Regions from separate parts of the Ruegeria sp. BI12 genome, predicted to be linked through region 1. Evidence: riboswitches for the same ligand, from Rfam matches in the RefSeq annotation. Region 1 holds a riboswitch; the other holds the start of a gene.
The links. A riboswitch is a leader RNA that binds a small molecule or an ion and turns the genes downstream of it on or off. The one in region 1 is predicted to bind thiamine pyrophosphate.
Positions count from the first base shown of each region.

Region 2: another riboswitch for thiamine pyrophosphate. It lies ahead of thiB (thiamine ABC transporter substrate binding subunit); the one in region 1 lies ahead of thiD (bifunctional hydroxymethylpyrimidine kinase/phosphomethylpyrimidine kinase).

Region 1 covers NZ_JBQFSL010000003.1:381,920-389,278, reverse strand. The annotation lists gene cysQ (3'(2'),5'-bisphosphate nucleotidase CysQ) at 1-423, opposite strand, end outside; gene ACR0AK_RS20785 (ABC-2 transporter permease) at 547-1,368, shown strand; gene ACR0AK_RS20780 (alpha-ketoglutarate-dependent dioxygenase AlkB family protein) at 1,365-1,967, opposite strand; gene dnaK (molecular chaperone DnaK) at 2,182-4,092, shown strand; gene dnaJ (molecular chaperone DnaJ) at 4,167-5,321, shown strand; TPP riboswitch at 5,452-5,556, shown strand; gene thiD (bifunctional hydroxymethylpyrimidine kinase/phosphomethylpyrimidine kinase) at 5,603-6,406, shown strand; gene ACR0AK_RS20760 (FAD-dependent oxidoreductase) at 6,403-7,359, shown strand, end outside.
Region 2 covers NZ_JBQFSL010000002.1:438,528-445,886, forward strand. The annotation lists gene ACR0AK_RS15255 (adenylate/guanylate cyclase domain-containing protein) at 1-289, opposite strand, end outside; gene ACR0AK_RS15260 (thiamine ABC transporter ATP-binding protein) at 356-1,048, opposite strand; gene ACR0AK_RS15265 (thiamine/thiamine pyrophosphate ABC transporter permease ThiP) at 1,035-2,582, opposite strand; gene thiB (thiamine ABC transporter substrate binding subunit) at 2,558-3,538, opposite strand; TPP riboswitch at 3,572-3,677, opposite strand; gene ACR0AK_RS15275 (ArsB/NhaD family transporter) at 3,815-5,179, opposite strand; gene ACR0AK_RS15280 (CBS domain-containing protein) at 5,204-5,692, opposite strand; gene ACR0AK_RS15285 (enoyl-CoA hydratase-related protein) at 6,001-6,765, opposite strand; gene ACR0AK_RS15290 (LysR substrate-binding domain-containing protein) at 6,937-7,359, opposite strand, start outside.

The DNA.
Region 1 (7,359 bases):
AAGCGCGCCGGTTTCTTCGACCGATTGACCGTCCGCTTGGGTGTAGAACATGCGCCCTTTTGCCGGTGCATAAACAACGCCGCGGGTTGGAACACCATTTTCGACCAACGCGATATTCACCGTGAAGTCACCACGCCGGTTGATGAATTCCTTGGTCCCGTCCAGAGGATCGACGATCAGAAACGTGTCGCCTTTTTCCAAATGTGAGGCAGCCTGCTCCTCGGTCACCAACAGAATCTCCGGGAACGCAGCACGTAAGCCCGCCGAAATCAGGGCATCGGCAGCTTCATCTGCCTCAGTAACTGGGCTGGAGTCAGATTTGACTTTGACGTCAAAATCGTCCGCTTCATAGATCTGCATGATTGTGTCCCCGGCTTCCAGCGCCAGACGTCTGATTATGGGAATAAGGGCGTCGTAGGTCACAAAAATGCTCCGTTGTTGTGGTTTGTTGATAGAAATCCCTGTGGGTCTTATGCTGTGCCGGTTACGGAACGGCAAGAAATTCGTGGCAGATTGCAGGCAATTCAGCGGGAAAGAGTGAACTGAGTGTTTTATTTTAAGCGAAATCAGACGCTTCTGGGTAGCGCTTTCACAACCACGGAGCTTATTTACCATGCGGTGGTGCATGGGATACGTTCCAGGCACTCAAATGCAGTGATCGCGATCGTCGTGAATATCATACAAATTCTCGCACTCGTGACTGTATTTTATCTGATCTTGTCAATGTTGGGTACTCGGGTCGCCAAGATCAGAGGAAACTTCATCCTGTTTTTGTTGTCAGGTGTTTTTCTGTTTCTGACCCATATCAAAGCTGTGGGAACTGTCGCCGGTGTCGGCACCGGGAACAACCCGATGATGTTGCATTCTCCGATGAACATGATGGTGGTGCTACTTGCGACAGCCTTTGGGTCGCTTTACACACAATTGGTCTCAATCCTAGTAATCCTTTTTGCCTATAGCGTTCTTGTTGAGCCCCTAGAGATTCAAGAGCCTGGCGGGGCTTTCTACATGTTGATCCTGGCCTGGTTTACGGGATGTGCAGTGGGTGTTGTCCTTATGGCGCTAAAGCCGTGGTTTCCTGGCACCGCTGAAATTCTAAAAAACCTGTACCGACGTATGAATATGATATTTTCCGGCAAGATGGTTGTTGGGAATGCGCTGGGCGGCTTCTTGCTGAGTTTTTTTGCCTGGAACCCATTGTTCCACGTGATTGATCAGTGCCGCGGTTTTGTCTTTCGTAACTATTTCCCGCGCAACAGCAGCTGGGAGTATGCGCTGTGGGTTGGATTGGCTTTGTTGATGATCGGACTATTGGGGATTTTTTACACCCGTAAGCATGTCTCGGCCAGCTGGGGTGCGCGCAGCTAAGTTGCGACGCGCAAGGTCAGGTTGATTCGCCCGCCTTTAGGCAGCAGCTTAGAAGAACCGAAACGGATGCGATCGACCCCATGATAGGTCAGGCGTGCCGGGCCGCCCATGATGACAACATCACCCGAGCTTAACCATATGGACTCGGTCTTGCCCCCCCGGGTTTCGTTTCCGATGCGGAAAAGGGCATCATCGCCTAAGGATACCGACAGGACGGGCCATGAGAAATCGGCTTCGTCCTTGTCCTGATGCAGTCCCATGCGCGCGCCTTCGCTGTAATAGTTGATCAAACAGCAATCTGGGTCGCGTTGCGTGCCGACAAGATCGCGCCAGATACCCAGAATCGTATCGGGAATGCCGGGCCACACCATCCCCTTTGGGTGCTGCGCTTGATATCTGTACCCGCGGTTGTCAGTGACCCAGCCAAGCGTCCCGGCCGAGGTCATTCGCACCGACATTTCCTTGTCCGAAGGCGTGACAGGCCGAAACAGCGGCGCAGATTTGAGAATCGGGCGCAGTACCTCGATCAGTTGCGTTTGTGCCGCAACGTCCAGATGGGCTTTTCTGATGTCAAATCCGCGCAAGAGCAGCCGCGCCATTGAAGATTCCCCAATCCTTGCCAAAACCTTGCCAAAAAAGGCCACAGATTCCTGAAAACCTGCCTTTTACACCGCTTGCAGGCCTCTGATCTCGCCCTTATATACGCCGGGACGCGCGATGGTGTAGTGCTGTTCGTGCAAACCAGATCGGGGCCGGATGCCATAACGGGTCCGGACCTCGAGACATCGCCTTGAAGAGAAAGGGATTGAACATATGGGAAAAGTAATCGGTATTGACCTCGGGACCACCAACTCTTGTGTGGCCATCATGGACGGCTCTCAGCCGAAGGTCATCGAAAACGCAGAAGGGGCGCGGACCACGCCCTCGATCGTCGCCTTCACCGAAGATGAGCGACTGGTCGGTCAGCCTGCAAAACGTCAGGCGGTCACCAACCCCGACAACACGATCTTTGGCGTCAAGCGTCTGATCGGCCGTCGTGTGGATGATGCAGAAGTCGAAAAAGACAAGAAAATGGTGCCGTACGCCATCGTTGATGGCGGCAATGGCGACGCGTGGGTTGAAGCCCGCGGTGAGAAATACTCCCCAAGCCAGATCTCGGCCTTCACTCTGGGTAAGATGAAGGAAACCGCCGAGAGCTATCTGGGTGAGGACGTCACGCAGGCGGTTATCACCGTTCCGGCATACTTCAACGACGCTCAGCGTCAGGCCACCAAAGACGCCGGTAAAATTGCCGGTCTGGAAGTGCTGCGGATCATCAACGAGCCGACAGCAGCCGCGCTGGCCTATGGTCTGGACAAAGAAGAAACCCAAACCATCGCGGTTTATGACCTTGGTGGTGGTACCTTCGACGTAACCATTTTGGAAATCGACGACGGCCTGTTCGAGGTTAAGTCGACCAACGGCGACACCTTCCTGGGTGGTGAAGACTTTGACATGCGCATCGTCAACTACCTGGCGGACGAGTTCAAAAAAGAACACGGTGTCGATCTGTCTCAGGACAAGATGGCCCTGCAGCGCCTGAAGGAAGCCGCTGAAAAAGCCAAGATCGAGCTCAGCTCGACCTCGCAAACCGAAATCAACCAGCCGTTCATCTCGATGGGTGCAAACGGTCAGCCGCTGCACATGGTCATGAAACTGACCCGTGCCAAGCTGGAATCGCTGGTTGGCGACCTGATCAAGAAGTCGATGAAGCCTTGCCAGGCTGCTCTGAAAGACGCAGGCCTGTCGGCCGGAGACGTGGACGAGGTTGTTCTGGTCGGTGGTATGACCCGGATGCCGAAAGTCATCGAAGAGGTCACCAAATTCTTCGGTAAAGAGCCGCACAAGGGTGTGAACCCGGACGAAGTTGTTGCCATGGGCGCCGCCATTCAGGCTGGTGTTCTGCAGGGCGACGTCAAAGACGTGGTTCTGCTGGACGTGACCCCGCTTTCGCTGGGCATCGAAACGCTGGGTGGCGTGTTCACTCGTCTGATCGACCGCAACACCACGATCCCGACCAAAAAGTCTCAGGTCTTCTCGACCGCCGAGGATAATCAGAACGCCGTGACCATCCGCTGTTTCCAGGGTGAGCGCGAAATGGCTGCGGACAACAAGATCCTAGGTCAGTTCAATCTGGAAGATATCCCGCCCGCACCGCGTGGCATGCCTCAGATCGAGGTGACTTTTGATATCGACGCCAACGGCATTGTCTCGGTTTCGGCCAAGGACAAAGGCACCGGCAAAGAGCAGAAGATCACCATCCAGGCATCGGGCGGTCTGTCCGACGAGGATATCGACAAGATGGTCAAGGACGCCGAAGAGAACGCGGAAGCCGACAAGGAACGCCGCGAACTGGTCGACGCCAAGAACCAGGCGGAAAGCCTCATCCATTCGACCGAGAAGTCGATGGAAGAGCATGCCGACAAAGTTGACCCGACCACCATCGAAGCCATCGAACTGGCAATCGCTGCGCTGAAGGACGAGCTGGAAACTGAGAATGCCGACAAGATCAAGTCCGGCATTCAGAACGTGACCGAAGCGGCCATGAAGCTGGGCGAAGCCATCTACAAGGCGCAGTCCGAGGAAGCCGAGGATGAGCCTGCTGCAGCTGATGAAGCTCCGGCTGGTGATGATGACATCGTCGATGCCGAGTTCGAAGATCTGGACAACGACAAGCGTAACTAACGGGTAACCGGGCCAATTCGGGCCGGTCCGGTTGCCGGGCCGGCCCGATTACGTTGAGGCAGAAGGAAATACTGATGTCCAAACGCGACTATTACGAAGTGCTCGGCGTGTCCAAGGGCGCTTCGGCGGATGAGATCAAGAAAGGCTTTCGCAAGAAGGCCAAAGAACTGCATCCAGATCGCAATAAGGACAATCCCGACGCAGAAGCGCAGTTCAAAGAGGCGAATGAGGCCTATGATGTCCTGCGCGACGGCGACAAAAAAGCGGCTTACGACCGCTTTGGCCACGCTGCTTTCGAGAATGGTATGGGCGGCGGTGGCCGCCCTGGCGGCGGATTTGGCGGGCAGGGCGACTTCTCCAGCGCATTCTCGGATGTGTTCGATGACCTGTTCGGCGACTTCATGGGTGGTCAGCGCGGTGCAACAAGCGGTGGCCGGCGTGCCGCGCGCGGCTCGGACCTGCGGTATAACCTGAGGGTGACGTTGGAAGAGGCGTTCTCGGGGCTGCAAAAGACGATTAGTGTACCTGCCGCCGTGGCCTGCTCGGCATGTGACGGATCAGGTGCGGAAGGTGGGGTCGAGCCCACGACCTGCCCGACCTGTTCCGGTATGGGAAAAGTTCGGGCGCAACAGGGTTTTTTCACAGTCGAACGGTCCTGCCCGACCTGTTCGGGACTGGGTCAGATCATCAAGAATCCTTGTAAAGCCTGCGGGGGCGCCGGGCGCGTCGAAAAAGAACGCGCGCTGTCGGTTAACATTCCGGCTGGTGTGGAAACCGGCACTCGCATCCGTCTTGCCGGTGAAGGGGAGGCCGGGATGCGCGGTGGCCCTCCGGGCGACCTGTATATTTTTGTCGAAGTTTCGGACCACAAGCTGTTCGAACGCGACAGCGTAAACCTGTATTGCCGTGTTCCGGTCAGCATGGGGAAAGCCGCGCTGGGTGGTTCGATTGAAGTGCCCACAATCGACGGTGGCCGTGGCCGCGTGCAAATCCCGGCCGGCAGCCAGTCGGGCCGTCAGATGCGTTTGCGCGGTAAGGGCATGCCCGCCCTTCGCGGCGGTGGAATTGGCGACATGTTCATTGAACTGGCAGTGGAAACTCCGGTCAATTTGACCAGCCGCCAGAAAGAATTGCTGCGTGAGTTCGACGATCTGGGCGAAGACAACCATCCGGAATCAAAAAGCTTTTTTTCATCCGTCAAATCCTTTTGGGACGGTATGAAGGGCTGAACCAGCACTTCGTGAACTTCTGTCACAAGCCGGCCCATCGAGGCCGGCTTTTGCATTTCATAAGTCCAGTTTGGCCGCGATCTGCCACAAAATTGGCCCTTGATTCCTTTTTGATCCCCTGAGATTGTCCGCCCAACCGTTGGGGTGCCCTGCTTGGGGCTGAGAGGCGTGAATGCGCTAACCCATCGAACCTGATCCGGGCAATACCGGCGTAGGGAACGGTCTTATAGTGCTTAGACGTTTTCCATGCCCCGTTGCCCATTTTGAACTGGAGCAACGACATGGCACCCATTGCCTTAACAATCGCAGGATCTGACAGTGGCGGAGGGGCCGGAATTCAGGCGGACCTCAAGGCGATGTCGGCGCTGGGGGTCTACGGGGCCAGTGTGATTACCGCGGTGACGGCTCAGAACACGCAGGCCGTGACAGCCGTACATGGGATCCCGTCGGACGTTGTCGTGGCCCAGATCGAGGCCGTTCTGACAGATTTGGAAGTCGGCGCGATCAAGATCGGAATGCTGGCAACCCCTGAGATTATCCTCAGCGTCGCGAACGGTATTGCGGGTTTTGACGGGCCAGTGGTTCTGGATCCGGTCATGATCGCCAAATCCGGCGATGCGTTGCTGGCGCAAGAGGCCGTGCAAACCCTGCGCGACGTGTTGCTGCCGCGCGCGACTGTGTTGACACCAAACCTGCCAGAAGCAGCCTGTTTGCTGGGCGCTGAACCAGCGGACAGCCTCGAACAGATGATCAAACAAGGGCGCGAGTTGTGCACAATGGGTGCGAGTGCGGTCCTGATGAAGGGCGGTCATGGGAAAGGTGACATCTGCCACGACATTCTGGTCTCAGACTCTGGCGTGATTGAACGGTTTCAAGCGCCACGCCGACAGACACGCAACACCCACGGAACAGGGTGCACCCTGTCCTCATCCATCGCTGCCGGACTGGCTAAAGATCTTTCGCTGACTGACGCCGTAGCCCAAGCGCATGACTATCTGCAGGGCGCTATTTCCCAGGCCGATGGCTTGAAAATCGGGCAGGGCCACGGGCCTGTACACCACTTCCATCAGGTTTGGTCTGCATGACCGTCTGGTCCGTCATAGGGGCCGGCGTGGCCGGTTTGGCCATCGCGTCCGAGCTTGTCTCGCGCGGGGCGAAGGTGCAGGTATTTGATCCCGGCGGTCTACCGGGACCTCATGGCTGTTCCTGGTGGGCGGGCGGAATGCTGGCCCCCTGGTGTGAGTACGAAAATGCCGAAGAACCCGTTTTGCGCCTTGGTCAAACGGCAATTGATTGGTGGGCACAGCGGACGCAGATTCATAGGCGCGGCACATTGGTAGTAGCTAACCAGCGAGACCTGCCGGACCTGCGCCGTTTTGCCCGCCGTACGGATGGCTTTTCCGAGATCGATGGTAGAGAAATCTATAGTTTAGAGCCTGATCTACACAATTTCGGAAGGGGCCTCTACTTTGATGCCGAGGCCCATCTGGAACCACGCCAGGCCTTGCTCGACCTGACTCGCCAGCTTCAGGAAGATGGCGTTGTATTCCATAAAAAGCGCGCGCCGGCACAGTTGGATAACGCAATTGATTGCCGAGGCTTGCACGCCCGTGATCACCTGACTGATCTGCGCGGCGTGAAGGGTGAGATGCTGGTGATCAGGTGCCCGGACGTGATCCTGAACCGGCCTGTTCGCCTGCTTCACCCACGAATGCCACTATACATCGTTCCACGCGGAGACGGCGTTTACATGTTGGGCGCAACGATGGTCGAATCCGAAGACAGCAGCCGTATTACGGCGCGCTCGATGCTGGAGCTTCTCAGCGCTGCGTATGCCCTGAACCCCGCCTTTGGTGAGGCCGAAGTTTTGGAAATCGGTGTCGATTTGCGCCCCGCTTTCCCAGACAACCTGCCGCGTATTCGGCGGCTTGGCCGGACAATTTTCGCTAATGGTCTCTATCGCCACGGCTATTTGTTGGCCCCTGCGCTGGCAAAGGGCGTGGCTGATCTGGCGTTGAACAACATACATTCGGAGATG
Region 2 (7,359 bases), on a different contig from region 1:
GAAGAGCTTTCGCCAATTCCTCGATCGGAGTTGTCAGACTGAAGATATCGTCTTCGATTGATTCCACGATCATCGTGGCAGAGGTGTTCAGCAACTCGGATGTGTTCCGAATATTAGCGAATGTCGAAATGAACAACACTGCGCCTGCCGAAATCGCCACAAGCCCACCGATGGTCAACGCAAGCAGTGTAGAAATTTTGATTTTGAACTTTGACCGAGGGCTGTGACGCGGCACGGCATTGGGATCGACTTTGTCGGGACGTTCCAAATGTTCGACTTCATTGACCATCTTTGAACGATATTTAGCTTGGCGACCTGATTCAACGCCTCGTTGGCGTACCGCGTCGGATCGCCACTAACCCAGATAGGCGCGTAGGCTAGGCGGTGGGTTTTCAAGAAGTAGTTCTGTCTGAGTGGGCGCAAACACCGTCTCGTCCGCGACAAGTACGGTTTGGTTGGCTATTCGGCGTGCATCCTGAGGATCGTGGCTAACCATCAGCAGGGTCGTTTTGGTTTCGGCCACCAGATCTGCTACCAAATCCAGCATCTCGGCTTTCAAGGCCGGGCCAAGGGCGGCAAAAGGTTCGTCCAAAATCAGTAGTTCGCGCCGTTGCACCAGCACGCGGGCAAGCGCGACCCGGCTTTGCTGCCCTCCTGATAGCTCTGAGGGTTTGCGCTCGCTCATACCATGCAGTGCAACCCGGTCGAGAGCAGACCTAACCTGTGTTTGCTCTTCTTTCGTTAGACGGCCATTCGGGCGCAGACCCAAGGCAACGTTTTCATCTGCCGTCAGATGCGGGAACAGGTTTCCGTCCTGAAACAGCATCGCCAACGGGCGCTTGCCGGGATGTAGGTTGGAAATCTGTCGACCGTTCCAGAAGATTTGGCCCTGTTTCAGATCTCGAAATCCGGCGATGGTTTCCAGCAAAGTGGATTTGCCCGCCCCGGACGGACCGATAATGGCAACGCGGGTGCCAACCTCGATCTGAATATCGGCACTTAGAGTGAAATTCCCGTTTTCAATCACACAGCAATCAAGCTTCAGCATGCCAGCGCCCTCCTCGGTCCAAAAGCCAGAATGCGCCCATAGACAGCAACAAAAGCAGTAATGCCCCACCTGCAGCGGCCTGCATTTGATAGGCACCCATAAGGCGGTAGATTTGCAAAGGCAGGGTCGCGATCTGCGGATCGGCAAAAAGTGCAATGACACCCAGATCCCCCATCGACAGCGCCGCCCCGAGGCCTGCAGCGAAACCGATCTGCGGACGCATGCGCGGCAGTAAAACGCGAGTGAAAAACGTCCACTTTCCCATATCCAATGAAAGCGCTAAGCGCCCGTATCTGGCGGTTATGTCTTGGGCTGCGGGTACCAGAATTCGCAATGCAAAGGGCAGGGCCATTGCGGCATTCACCAGCGCAGTGACAGGCAGCGCCAGTGTGGTCGGATTTGCAATGGGTCGGATTAGAATGAACAGGCCCGTACCGATGACCAGTGGAGATGCCGCCAAACCCAAAATACCGCTGAGTTCCACAAATCCATACCGGCCGCTGGCCGCAGCGGTGGCCATTGGCAAGGCTAGCAAAAGCAGGACTGCGGTGCTTGCCGCGGCAACCAGGACCGAGATCAGCGCGGCCCGAAACACGATCGCAGGCATATCAAAAAAACCAGCAATTCCTGAAATCACCACTGACGCCAACGGCAGCATCAGAAAGACCGCCGCTGCGAGTATCCAGAAGGTATCTATGGCAGGCAAGCCTCCGTCCCAACGGCGCAAGGCGCGATCTAGTCCGGTTCCAAATCCATCCCCGCGTGAAAACTTTAGTGCCACCAAAGCGGTCGCAGCTGTCAGGGCAAGTTGTAGTGCGGATAACAGGGCTGCACGGCCAAGGTCGAAGTCGTAAGTGAAGGCCTGATAGATTGCCAACTCGATCGTCGTGGCCCGTGGTCCTCCGCCCAAGGTCAAGGCAACTGCGAAACTGGTTAGGCAAATGGCGAAGATCACGGCCAGAACACCCGGTAGGGTCCGTTTAAGCATTGGCATTTCGATCAGCCGAAACATGGCCATTCCGTTGCAGCCCAGCTGCGCGGCCAGACGAAATCGTTCGGCGGGAATTTCTTGCCAGGCTTGCAGCACAAGTCGCGTGGCCAAAGGCAGATTGAAGAACACATGGGCCAACACGACGCCATGCAAGCCGTAGATCCGTATGGGGGGTAGGCCGAAAACGCCCATAATGTCCGAGATCCATCCGGACCGCCCAAAGACCTGTAAAAGACCAAGGATTGCGACAATCACCGGAAGGATGAAGGGTGCGCCCAGAAGTGCAATCAAAGCCCGGCGCCCGCGGAACCGCCTGCGGGCCAAAGCCCGCGCAACCGGTATGGCCAACGCCACGCTGAAAAATGCGGACATCGTGGCCTGGGTCAGCGTGAAGCGCAGTGCAGCCCAGTCGGCAGATGTGAAGCCGCCGCTGGTCTCAGCGCGCGCTGCAACCGCTGCCAGGGTGCCCAGGATCAGTGCAGCGACCAGGGCCGCCGCGCCAATACCTGGCCATTGGCTTACTGGCTGAGCGCGTTCTGCCATTCTGCAAGTGCCTGATCCCGCACAGCGGCGGCTTCATCGGGAGAGAACAGCAGGGACTTCGCCGGCACTGTCAGGGTGTCGAACCCTTTAGGCAAACCTTCTGCCGGGGTTACGGCCGGGTACATCCAGTTGGTTGTCGGAATAATTTGCTGGAACGCTTCCGAGACCATGAACTGCAAAAACTGATCAGCCAATTCGGCCTGATCTGTTGCGGCCAGCTTTGCCGCAACCTCAACTTGCAGATAGTTGCCCTCGTCAAAAGCAGACGCGGCCTTGCTGCCATCGTCCTCGGCAATCAGGTGATAAGCCGGAGATGTCGTGTAGCTGAGAACCATGTCCGACTCGCCCTCAAGGAACAGGCCGTACGCTTCGGACCAGCCTTTTGTGACCGTAACGATATTGTCGGAAAGACCAGCCCAGATTTCCGGTGCATCATCACCATACGCTGCTTTGACCCACATCAGCAGACCCAGACCGGGGGTGGACGAACGAGGATCCTGAATGATGATCTTGGTGTCGCTATCCGCCAGCTCCCGGAAGTTCGCAGGCGCTGTCGCATCCGCTTTGTGAACAAACGCGAAGTAGCCCCAGTCATACGGGGTGAATGTGTCATCGGTCCATTCGATCGGCAGAGCGAAGTCGGCGGAGACAGAGTTGGGCGCAAACAGGCCGGTTTCCCGGGCCGCTGCAATCAGGTTGGTATCCAGCCCAAGCACAACGTCGGCGTCAGAGTTTTCACCCTCAAGCCGGATACGCGACAAAAGTGCGGCACCATCTTCGACGCCCACGAGGTTTAGCTCGCAGTCGCAGGTTGCCTCAAAGGCTTCTTTGACCTGCGGGCCGGGCCCCCAATCGGATACAAAGCTGTCATAGGTGTAAACGGTTAGCTGAGGCTTGTCGGCGGCGATGGCCGAAGTTGCACTCAGAAGTCCCGCAGCAATTAGCAGATGTTTCATGTCATCCTCCATTGCGGCGAGAGGGTAAGGATGGATGAAACCGAAACCCTTCCCTCCGCCGGTTCTAGCCGGTTCAGGTTCTACGGGTTCGCTTGATAAGCATCTCAGCGCGGCAGGCCGTGCTCCCCGAGGTGAGGCCGTCACTAGGGGGGATTGACCAAAAAGACAACCAAAATTGGTGTCTCAACGCCGTGTGATTTCCATTTGAAGGGGTAGGCCTGTCGGAACCAGACGCCCTTTGAACCAGTAACACGTTTGGCTCAAAGGGCTAAAGGGTCAGAAGTAGCGCAGCCAGATGTATACGTTTGCGATCATCAGGGTCAGGATCATGATCGGGAACGCGATCTTCGCAAAAGCGATAAAGCCGATAGGCTGCTTGGCCTTTTCTGCAAAAGCGGCCACCGTCAGGTTGGCGCTTGCCCCTAACAGTGTACCGTTGCCGCCCAGACAGGCGCCAAGCGCTAGCGACCACCACAAAGGTTCAATCGCGTCCTTGCCGCCAAACGTGTCTGCGGTGGATTCGATCAGCGGGATCATCGTTGCCACGAAAGGAATATTGTCGAGGATTGCGGACAAAATGCCGGAGGCCCAAAAGATGAAGAACGCGGTCCACATCATATCGCCTTGGGTCAGCTCCAGCACTTTCTCACCGAAGAATGCCAGCAGTCCGACATGTTCAACACCGGCAACGATGACGAATAGTCCCCCGAAGAAAAAGATCGTGACCCATTCGACTTCGCCAAAGATGTGGTGAACCGACTCGGATTGCTCTTCACCGCTTTGATGACCGTAGGCCAGCAGCATCAATAGACCCGCTCCGGCCAGGGCCGACGTACCTGGTTGAATGCCGTAGCTATGCCCCAGCGTGAAGCCCAGCAAAACCAGCGCCAAAACAGCCAGAGATTTGATCATCAAGACCACATCGGTGACCGCCTCGGATTCGTTGAACCCCATGATCCGTTCACTTGCCGATTTCGGAATGCTGGCCAGTTCCTTACGGTTCATCAGGTAGATAATACCGGTCAGGACAACCAGACATATGGCCGAGATAGGGGCCAGGTTCACGACGAATTCGTTGAAGCTCAGCCCCGCTGCAGAGCCAATAATGATATTGGGCGGGTCACCGATAAGGGTGGCGGTGCCGCCGACGTTCGAAGCCAGAATCTCTGCGATGAAGAACGGAAAGACCCGAGTTTCCAGTGCTTCGGTGATCAGCAGTGTAATCGGCGCGATCAACAAAACTGTTGTCACGTTATCCAGCAGTGCCGAGAATACAGCCGTGATAAGCGTAAGCATGATCAGGATGCCTGTGGGATTGGCTTTCACCGCTTTTGCAGCCTTAATCGCCACATATTGGAACAGTCCGCATTTGCTGGTGATCCCCACGATCACCATCATACCGATAAGCAGAGCCAGAGTGTTGGCATCCACACCTGCTACGGCCTGTTCCTGATTGATGATGCCAAACAGAACCATCAAGGATGCGCCCAGCATCGCCAAAATGGCGCGGTTGACCTTTTCGGTGATCAGAACCGCATACACCAAAATCAAAATCCCGGTCGCGATCCAAAGCGGATCAATGCCCAATAGTTGTGGAACAGAGAGAGCGGCCTCTCCGTGTGACGTCGAATGCGTAGCCAAGGTATTTGTCCGGTTCGTATTAGGTTAGTCGAGTGCGCGATCCAAAAGCGAGTTGGCGCTTACGGTGCCAACGAAACGGTTGGTTTCCGGTTCAACAAGGATCACGTGCCGTTTGTATTTGTAGATCAGGAAGATGCCTTCCATCACCGGTGTGTCGGGTGCAGCAACAGGGATGTTTGACGGCCTCGACATGTTGTCGCGAACTTTTTCGGACTTCAGCCGTTCCAGCTGTTGTTCGAAATCATCCCGCGTCAGGTTCATAAAACTCAGGGATTCAATCGGCACGCGCGACGCATCATCGTTCAAGCCAATTGTCGCTGCTTTCGGCAGGATCAGTTTCAGCAAAGTCGGAGCGGTAAAGACACCGACATAAGTTCCATCTTCGGCGACGACAGGCAGGAACCGTGCCCGGCTGTCTCTGATGATGTTAAAGGCCGTGGCGATGCTTTCATCCGGCAGAATGGTCTTTTGTACCTCTGGCGGTACCATCACGTCATAGCAGGTTAGGCCCATGCTTTTCCTCTGACTTCAAGCGGCTTTCGGGTGAAACGCCATCCTAAAGCCACAGAATACGCCCTGCGCGACTTACGAAAGCCGATTGGGGCGAATCAAAATTTGTTGATGCGCACTGATTTCATTGCCGGGCGGGATTGACCAGCCCAGTAATGAAATTAAGTCGCTAGGGCTTAGTCATTTGCTGGCCGGGCCAGTGACGCGAGTTTGGTTTCAGTTTGCGTTTTGTTGGCAGGCCCGCGCGCCCTTGCAAGTAACTCGCGCTGCTTGTGAGTTATGGTCAGCCATTGTCGATCAAAGAAAGCCGACTAGCCGTAGTTAGGTGCTCGTTTTTGTAGTTTGGCAGCAACGCTTTCGGCGAAATCTGCAGACTGCAGCTGCCCAGCAAAAATCTTGATTTCTGCGGCCATGTGTCCGGCAACTTCGTTACGCTGATTGCGGATCAGCGCCTTGGACTGCCTGAGTGCAACTGGGGATGAGGCCGCAATAGCATGCGCGATCGCCTGCACTTTGCCCATCAACTCGCTGTCGCTAAAGACACGCGCGACCAAGCCATGGTTCAAGGCTTCGGCTGCGGTAAGGACCCGTCCGGCCAACAAGACGTCATTCGCGACAGCCATGCCCAGCGATGCTGGCAGCAGCATCGAGGATCCGGCCTCAGGCACCAGACCAAGTTGGACAAAAGGCGCGCTGAAGGTGGCGCTTTGCGAGGAATAGACCAAATCGCAGTGCAGTAGCATGGTTAAACCAACACCAATTGCAGGCCCGTTAACTGCGGCGATCAGGGGTTTCGGACAATCCCGGATTGCGTTCAGGAACCGTACGATCGGATTTTCCTGGTCGCCCACGGGTAGGCCGCCTGTCATGAAGTCTTGCAGGTCATTCCCGGCTGTGAACATGTCCCCGGTACCAGTGATAACCAGCGCCCGGGCTTCATCGGTTTGACCGTATTTTTCGATGGTCTCTGCCATCTTGGAATACATGGCGAAAGTGATCGCGTTTTTCTTTTCTTCGCGGGAAATCGTCACTGTGGTGACGCGATCCTGAGTGCTGACGATGATGTTTTCGCTCATGGAGTTATTCCTTGGGAGTTCAGCGAGGTCTGTGCCGCGTCGCGTGTTGGTTTCCTGCGTTTGGCCAAATTCGTATGCGGGCAAACCGTTGTCGTCAACAAATCTGGGTGGTTACCTCACGTCGCTGAAGGAAGGTGCGGTGTAATCCTCGCCTAAAGCTCAATTGGTGTTTCAACTCAGGAGTGCGGCCACGACCATTTGAACACTTGGATGAGAGCTCAGTCTCTTTGGGTGCGCTATCCGGTAGTCCTGCTGCAGTGGAATTGGCGTCATTTTCATCCTGACAACGGTGCCCGATTTCAAATCCATCGCCGCCATTTCCTGCGGAACCAGAGCCACGCCCAAACTGCCACGCGCAAAGCGTAACGCGGTGCTGCTGTGTCCTACAAGTTGCCCGGCCGAGCGGTCAATGATCCGGCGCCCGTCCAAGGCGGTGTTCCAGTCCGGGGAGGAGGCGAAACCCGGTCCCCAGTCTGTGTGAATAAAGTTCTGATCTGTTACATCATCAAGTTTGTGATTGAACTGTGCGGCAAATTGCGGGGCGGCCACCGCGATCATGACGTCGGAAAACAAAGGGACCACCTGAAAATCCCC